Regions from separate parts of the Sporosarcina sp. P12(2017) genome, predicted to be linked through region 2. Evidence: riboswitches for the same ligand, from Rfam matches in the RefSeq annotation. Region 2 holds a riboswitch; the other holds the start of a gene.

Region 1 (4,217 bases), on a different contig from region 2:
AATCAACAAGCATGCAAACATTCATTTCGATTGGGAAACAGAGCAATTAGCTTCAACTGACCGCTTGCCTGAACATTTGATTGAAGCAGATGAGGAGCAGAAGCAAGTGCTTGAAGCGTTGCACACCTGTACGGGTGATCAGAAAATGGTCATCCTTATGCGCTTCTTTCAGGATCTTTCAGTCGCTGAAACGGCTGAAGTTCTGGGCTGGACTGAAAGCAAAGTAAAAACGACGCAGCATCGTGCAATCAAAGCATTACAAGTGAGGTTGGAAGCGCGTTCCGCGAGGGAGGGGTGATGAGATGAGCAATGACAAGTGGAATGAAGATACTATCGAGAAACGTTTACGTAATATGCCCGTCGTGAAAGATCAGCGTTCCAAAGACGAGATTATGCAACGATTAAAAGAAGATGCGAGACTTTCTGAGCCAAACGGACCGAAGAAGAGACCGTCGAAATCCAAGTGGCCATCAATTATTGCAGCTGTTGCGGCGATTGTATTGCTCACCATCATCGTGCCGACATTCATTCAGCAAAACAATGAAGTATCGATGGATAAAGCAACGACAGAGGAATCGGCTGATCCTATCGTGATGGAGGATAGTGAAGAAATGCAGTCGAATGAAGCGAGTGATGCATCCGTGTTTACAAAGCAGGTTTCAGCGCCGCTCTCATACGCCGCTTATCCTGCCGACATCTTGGATCACACAGCGTTTCATATTGGCTTGGCTACCGATCAGGCAACCATTGTCCCCGTAACATTCCTAATACCGAATGAACGTCTCCCTGAAGGCGTAGAGACATCACCGGATGCAGTCGCGCTGTATAATGAGTATGCGAATACAATAGATGAAGAGGCGCTCGGTTTTACAGAGTATCATCCGTATAAAGCGATGATATCTTCGAACGGTAATCAAGTTCAAATGAAGTTCACTGCGGACCATACCTATGATAGATCGAGTGCGACACTTGAAATGTTGAATCTGTCCGTGCAAAATACGTTTCAAGGATACGATGAAATACAGTTTTTACAAGAAGATGCATCGCCAATGACGTTTGATCAAATAGGTCAAGTGGATGAACCGATCGGCTTGTCAGGAGTGGCTTCGCGTCAAGCGTATTATCGATTTGTAAAATCAGATGGAGAAGCGGTACTCTCCACTAATTTTGGTAAGACTTCCGAAACGGTGGAGCAAGCTTTGAATGATATGAAGAAGTCACCGAATGATATCTATTCAACTGTGGTCCCTGAAGGAATAGACTTCACGGTTAAAGAAGTTAAAGGTATTGTCAACGTGAAATTTACTGAAGTGCTTGATTTAGATAAGTTGCAATCAGAAGAAGCAATGCAACTACTAGACGGCATCTTGTTGACGGCGGCAAGTTTCGATAAACAGGTAGAATTTGATCAAGTCGCGCAGGAACAATGGAATAAATTTGACTTCACTCGGCCATTGGAAAAGCCGTTTGGGGCAAATCCAAAGTATCTAATTAACGAATAATTCTGTTTTGTAAACTTGTGAAGTTTACAAAACAGTTTTTTTACGCTATAATAGGTTCATAATTAAATATTGATTCATCTTCGGGGCAGGGTGTAATTCCCGACCGGCGGAAATGAAGTAGAATTCTACTTTTAGCCCGCGAGCTTAACGGCTGATTCTGGTGAGATTCCGGAGCCGACAGTATAGTCTGGATGGGAGAAGGTGAAGGTGCAGCCATCTTTTTGTGTACGCAAAAGTGGTGCTTGTTTCCTGACGGATAAGTTTGTAAATTATCTGTTCTTAACAGTGCATTTTACTCTCCCTAAAGCATATTTTGCTTTAGGGATTTTTAGCGGAACAATAGATGAGCCAGCCTTTCCTCTTTTGAAGTGAATCGCAAAAGGAGAGAGGAACAAGTGAATAACAAGAAGTTACGTAAGCTAATTTTGGTGGCAATATTGGGAAGTATTTCAACTGTATTAATGCAGTTCAACTTTCCGATCCCGGCAATGCCTGGATTTTTAAAGATTGATTTTAGTGAGATCCCTGCTGTTATGGCAATCATGACGATGGGACCTGTTGCAGGTATAGGCGTAGAGCTATTGAAGAACGTCATGCACTGGTTCTTATCAGGAAGCCCGACAGGAGTACCGGTAGGAGAAGTCGCAAACTTTGTGACAGGTGTATTATTCATAATGCCAATCTACTGGATTTTCACGAAGTATCGTTCAGCTAAAGGTCTTGCATCAGGTTTGATCGCAGGTACAGTAGCAATGGCAATAGGTATGAGCGTATTAAATTACTTAGTGTTCTTGCCAATGTACACATATTTCCTAGGTATGCCAGCAGTTACAGGCGACTCGCTGTATCAGATGATCATATTGGGAATCTTACCGTTCAACCTGATCAAAGGTGTCATGCTATTAGCCATCACGTTGATGTTATATAGAAGCATGGAGAAGTGGATTCTCCAGCAACAAAAGAAGTTATCATTCTAAACAAATATGCGCCAGTCTTCCAGAATATTAGGGAGACTGGCGTTTTTTATGCTAGAAGAGAAATTGATATAGTAACGTCAGTAGATTTCCACACCAGCTGGGGAGCGCGGCCATCTTCTGTTGCAATCCTTACATAAAAGGTGGATACATCTAGTTCACTCACATATCAAATGCAAATCCCCATGCCAATACTAATGCCAACCTTATTAATTAATTCAACGCATTAAAAAACAACACATCCAATAGTAGGAAGTGTTGTCGGGATTGAATCAATCTTCATATTTTAATGGATCGCCTTCGAAGGCCTCATCCGCAATTTTAATTGAATCGGTAGGGCAGCCATCATATGCATCCTCGAGATCCTCCATCAGTTCTTCTGGAACTTCAGTGTTTCCCGTGTTATCATCTAAAATAACAAATGCAATCCCCTCATCGTCATAATCATAAATATCCGGCGCAGCAGCCCCGCACGCCCCGCAGGCTATACATGTATCCTGATCGACAATCGTATACTTTTTGCTAGACATTTGTCTTTCTCCCTTCTTCCATTCACTCAACCTATTTTGTATCTACTCTATTCTAAAGCTGTTTTCATCACTTTTCAACAAAAAAACGTTATTTCTTCAGGGGGGGTAGCTCAAATGAGTTTCGATTCCATCTTATTAACGATCTTCCAACGTCTCCATGGTGAGCGTTCAGCGCAAGGTGTCTACCATATACTTCGTGGAAAACGATCGGGACAGACGTTACAGGACGTTGAATATTATCAAGTCAAATCATACTATGCATTGTTGCCACAATTGACAGCAAGCGAATTCCAGCAAGCGTTAGAGCGGATGCAAGCGGATGACCTAATATATATAAATGAACTCGTCTATGTGACAGCAAAAGGTCAGATGGCGACAGGTAGCGAAATGTGGCGATTTAATGGCTGGAATTACCGCGGGCGAGAAAGAGAGTTCGCCAGACGGTTGGCGTTGCTAGTTCAGACATTGTCCAATTTACGCAGTAGTGAAACAATGTTCATGCCAATCCAGAAGGAGTTGCCTACGCAGCAATTTGTCAAAGGGTTCTTACGTAATCAATCAAGTAGCATGATCAGCCTATCCACGTCACTGCGAAAAGAATTGGAACATGTGCTAACTAATTCCTCATTAACAGATTTACAACGTATGATAGTGAGCAGTCGATTAACGGGGTACCGGCTCACTGCGTCTACTTGGGAACAGATGACGGATAGTGTAAATCTACCGGTTAAGACTATACAATTGTACTATATAGAAGCATTACATATTATGCTCGATTTCATACAACAGCGACCCAACTTGTCGTTGCTGACAGAATTAGCGGCAGGTTGTAAAGTGGACACATATTTGACTCAATCTGCAGAACGGACACGGAAACTATTCGAGCGGGGCTATTCGGTAGAGCAAATTGCTTCTTTACGAAATTTGAAATTAAGTACAATAGAAGATCATTTCATTGAAATGGCAGCGAATATGGATGGCTTTCCATATAAAGATTTTGTAACGGAAGAACAAATAGATGCAGTTTGGCGTCATGTTGAACAGTTGCAGACTAAACGTTTGCGTTTGTTGAAACAGCAGTGCCCAGAATTATCGTATTTCCAACTGCGATTAATCATCATGATCGGAAGGAGGGAGAGTTGATGGAACTTCAAGACGTGTTGCGTCAAAAGTTTGGTTATGAATCATTTCGACCTGGACAACAAGAAGTC
Region 2 (4,217 bases):
GTTGGGCTGCTTTCTGTTCTGTTATCGGTACACAAATCAAGCCTCGACCTTTCGTTGCCATGAAGTTGATGATTTCAGGCGTAATCTGGTCGGCCAATGCCACGAAATCCCCTTCGTTCTCTCGATCTTCGTCATCCACTACGATCACAACTTTACCTTGTCGTAAATCTTCTAATGCTTCTTCAATTGTATGAAACATCCACATTCACTCCTTCACATAAATCCATGTTGTTGTAAAAAATCCTTCGACATTGTTTGACCCGCATCTTGTCTCTTTCGCAACATATTCTCAACATATTTCGCAAGCATATCGCATTCAAAGTTGACTACATCCCCTACCGGCTTTTTCGAAATGACTGTCATTTCCTGCGAATGTGGAATCAACGAAATCGTAATATCCGTATCTTTCACTTCGAAGATCGTCAATGAAGTACCATCCAATGCGATAGAGCCTTTATGTAATAAATAGGGATCATATCCTTGCGGTAATGACAGGCGTATATATAATGCATTATCAACTGTTCGCTTATCACGGATCGTGGCTATTCCATCTACGTGTCCCGTGACAAAATGTCCACCGAACCTGCCATTTGCCGCGAGTGCCCGCTCCAAATTCACAGGACTTCCCATCGCTAATTGTCGTAGTGAAGTAGAGGATACGGTTTCAGGCATGACGTCCGCTGCAAATCGGTCTTTCGAAAAGCTCTTTACCGTCAAACAGACACCATTGACTGCGATACTGTCCCCAACTCTCACATCTGTCAATACAAGAGATGCTGCTATCGTTAGTGTCATAGACTGAGCACCAGGTTGTATTTGCTGAACTGAACCAATCTCTTCAATTATTCCTGTAAACATTGTTTAATCACTCTCTTTCGGTACAGCTACGATTTTAATGTCTGGACCGATCATTTCCACACTTTCAAATGTTAGCGGAAGTGCCTCATTCATCATTAGAGGATCCAGCCCGCCAATTGGCGTCAAAGACCCAATTCCACCAAGTAATTTTGGCGCCACATAGCAAATGACTTTCTGTACAGCTCGCGCTTTTACAAATGAAGCATTAATAGCGGCGCCACCTTCTACAAGCAATGTCATGACACCACGTCTTCCTAGCTCTAGTAGAATATCTTCTACAATTAGCTGAGGTTTCTGCATTCGGATGATCTGGACATGCGGCTTCTTGAGTAACTTTTCACGTGATAATTCCGCATATTTTCCGCAAAAAATCCACGTCGGTGCTTCTGCGTTTTGAATGATCTGGCTAGATTCCAGTGTTCGTAAAGATGTATCTAAAATAACTCGAATAGGATGTTGTCCACCTAGGGGCAGTCTGGTGGTGAGAAGAGGATTATCATGAAGAAGCGTTTGCACACCTACTAAAATTGCATCTTGCGTATGGCGAAGCTGATGGACATCGAGTCGCGCTTGCTCACTCGTCACCCATTTGCTATCTCCTTTTGAAGTCGCAATTTTACCGTCTATCGTCATAGCTGTTTTCATTGTCACATGAGGTGTTTTATTTTTAATAAAATGAAAAAATGGTGCATATAGGTTTTTAGCAAGTTCAACGGAAACCGATTCGGTTACTTCTACTCCTGCCTCACGAAGTTTTGCAATGCCTTTACCTGCTACAAGCGGATTCGGATCCGCTGTTGCGACGAAGACACGTTTGATACCCGCTTGAATAACGGCATCTGCACAAGGTGAAGTTTTACCGGTGTGTGAACACGGTTCAAGTGTTACATACAAATCAGCATCCGTTGCTTTGGCTCCAGCCATATCTAGCGCCACTCGTTCGGCATGGCGCTCTCCCGCTTGTAAATGTGCGCCCATTCCAATGATCCGGCCCGCTTTTACGACAACCGCACCTACAGGTGGATTAGGAGAGGTTTGACCTGCCACATTTTCCGCGAGTTGCAAAGCCATTTCCATATAATTTTGATTCATTGAGCAACACTCCAACTTACGGTATTCCTCTAGTGACAATTCTACATACAAAAGCCCCGCAAAAGAGTATGCGGGGCTTGTAACCATGACTAAATAAACGTTATAAACAGTAATGAAAATCATTACATGTAGTATATACGCACTGTTCCTTCTCTCATCCAGACTTTAACTGTCGGCTTTGGAGTTTCACCAAATCCACCTTCTGCTTTATATAAAGCATCCGGGTCACGGACTAAGAGCTTGTAAGCTCATCACCGTCGGTAGGGAATTACGCCCTGCCCCGAAGGAAACTTATTCGATTAATTAAGAGTCTAGCACATGTGATGACTAAATAACAACAACTGAATAATTATTCAGATAAAAATACCCATTTGTCTACTGTAAATCGTTCCACTGCTTCCATGTTTGGGATGTACCCGATTCCATCTCCTGTCGGAACCGTAATATAACCTTCATTAGCCACTACTTCTGGTGTAATAATATCTTGTTCCCAGTAACGTGAAGACCCCGCTGTGTCACCAGGGAGCGTGAAATTAGGTAATGTTGTCAATGCTATGTTTTGCGCTCGGCCAATACCCGATTCCAGCATGCCGCCACACCATACATCGATCCCTTTTGTAGCACAATAATCATGAATTTTCTTCGCTTCTGACAAGCCACCCACTCTACCAGTTTTCACGTTAATAATTTTACAACTACCCAGTTCGATAGCTTTACGCGTATCTTCCAACGAATGAATACTTTCATCTAGACAAATTGGTGTCTTAATTTGCTTTTGTAGTGTTGCGTGATCGATAATATCGTCGGAAGCAAGTGGTTGCTCAATCATCATCAAATTAAACTGGTCCAGTTCTTTCAACAACTCTACATCGTCTAGTGTATAAGCAGAGTTCGCATCTGCCATTAATGGCACATCAGGATAGGCTTCTCGAATGGCGCGAATCACTTCCACGTCATATCCAGGTTTGATTTTCACTTTAATGCGCTTATATCCCTCTTCTATAAATCCATTAATGTTGGCCAATAAATCTTCAACATGTTCTTCAATTCCAATGCTGATACCGACTTCAATACGTTGCCGTTTCCCTCCAAGTGCTGCAGCTAGCGTCATATGGTGATGTTTCGCATATACATCCCATATCGCTCCTTCAATTGTCGCTTTAGCCATATTATTTTTGCGGATATGCCCAAATAAGTCACTAACCTCATCGGGATGTGTAATAGTCTTGCCAAGTACTGCAGGAATCAGGAAATCACGCAGCATGTGAATCGTCGTTTCGGTCGTTTCTTCACTATACCAAGGTGCCGTAAACGCAACCGACTCTCCCCATCCCTCATACCCATCCGCGTCCGTGACAGTTGCCAAAAGAAAATCTTTCTGCTGTATCGTTCCGAAACTTGTTGTAAATGGATGTTTCATCGTCATATTCATTCTACGAATTGTAATCGAGTTAATTTTCATTGGATAAGCTCCTTTAATTTTGCAACGGAATGATGGATCGCTTACAGAAACGATAGTATTGGACAGGTTCTTCTGTTCTGCATACATCGACCAAAGCGAACCCTTCATCACACAGTTGTTGAAATATATTTCTCGTTTCCATTCGCCATTCATAGGCCAATTGCGGATTTTCTTTCTTCATCAATTGAATTTGTTTGGGTACTGGCACTTCTATCGCTTCTGCCTCCAGCCAATCATTCATTTCCGGCAAAAGTACGACAGGGTGTGAATCTTCACTCAAGTGAATTTGAAAAGGACGACTATATGTGAGATCAGGTTGCCATTTCTCTAACACACGCGGACTATCAATCCACCAGGCCACTTGAAAACGATCAGTCGGTAAGCCTTTGTTTAACCCATCGTCCATACTCCCATAGCAATTAACTATATAGTCATAACACACACCGTATAACTTCGCAGTATTTAAGTAGGCGTTGCGACTTTCGAGTGGATCGAATGTCCAGACGATCAATCGATATCCCATTTCCCGCGCCAGACGAAGTTGTTCTTCTTTTAAAAGCTTACCAATGCCCATCATCTGAAATTCTTCATCTACCGCAAGCATGTGAGAGCATAAATATACTTCCCCTTCTGAATATCCTGCAAAGCTATAGGAATAGCCGATCAAACGATTTTCTAGAAATGCTCCGACAATTAAGCCACCATTTTTGACTGCAGTGATGGTTTGATGGACAGGGATAGGTTCCATTCCCCAAACCCGCTTCTCAAGCTTTTGTACGGAATAAATGTCTTCGATAGCTGTCAC

Evidence for each region. Region 2 has a riboswitch for FMN ahead of ribD (bifunctional diaminohydroxyphosphoribosylaminopyrimidine deaminase/5-amino-6-(5-phosphoribosylamino)uracil reductase RibD). Riboswitches for the same ligand answer to the same signal wherever they lie in the genome.
Region 1: another riboswitch for FMN. It lies ahead of CSV80_RS13070 (ECF transporter S component); the one in region 2 lies ahead of ribD (bifunctional diaminohydroxyphosphoribosylaminopyrimidine deaminase/5-amino-6-(5-phosphoribosylamino)uracil reductase RibD).

Annotation. Positions count from the first base shown of each region.
Region 1 is NZ_PDYL01000016.1:29,004-33,220, forward strand. It holds gene CSV80_RS13060 (RNA polymerase sigma factor SigX) at 1-298, shown strand, start outside; gene CSV80_RS13065 (GerMN domain-containing protein) at 303-1,502, shown strand; FMN riboswitch at 1,575-1,709, shown strand; gene CSV80_RS13070 (ECF transporter S component) at 1,898-2,479, shown strand; gene CSV80_RS13075 (ferredoxin) at 2,749-3,006, opposite strand; gene CSV80_RS13080 (YpbB family protein) at 3,121-4,149, shown strand; gene CSV80_RS13085 (RecQ family ATP-dependent DNA helicase) at 4,149-4,217, shown strand, end outside.
Region 2 is NZ_PDYL01000022.1:25,370-29,586, reverse strand. It holds gene CSV80_RS15470 (bifunctional 3,4-dihydroxy-2-butanone-4-phosphate synthase/GTP cyclohydrolase II) at 1-199, opposite strand, end outside; gene ribE (riboflavin synthase) at 214-858, opposite strand; gene ribD (bifunctional diaminohydroxyphosphoribosylaminopyrimidine deaminase/5-amino-6-(5-phosphoribosylamino)uracil reductase RibD) at 862-1,950, opposite strand; FMN riboswitch at 2,093-2,242, opposite strand; gene menC (o-succinylbenzoate synthase) at 2,300-3,412, opposite strand; gene CSV80_RS15450 (GNAT family N-acetyltransferase) at 3,426-4,217, opposite strand, start outside.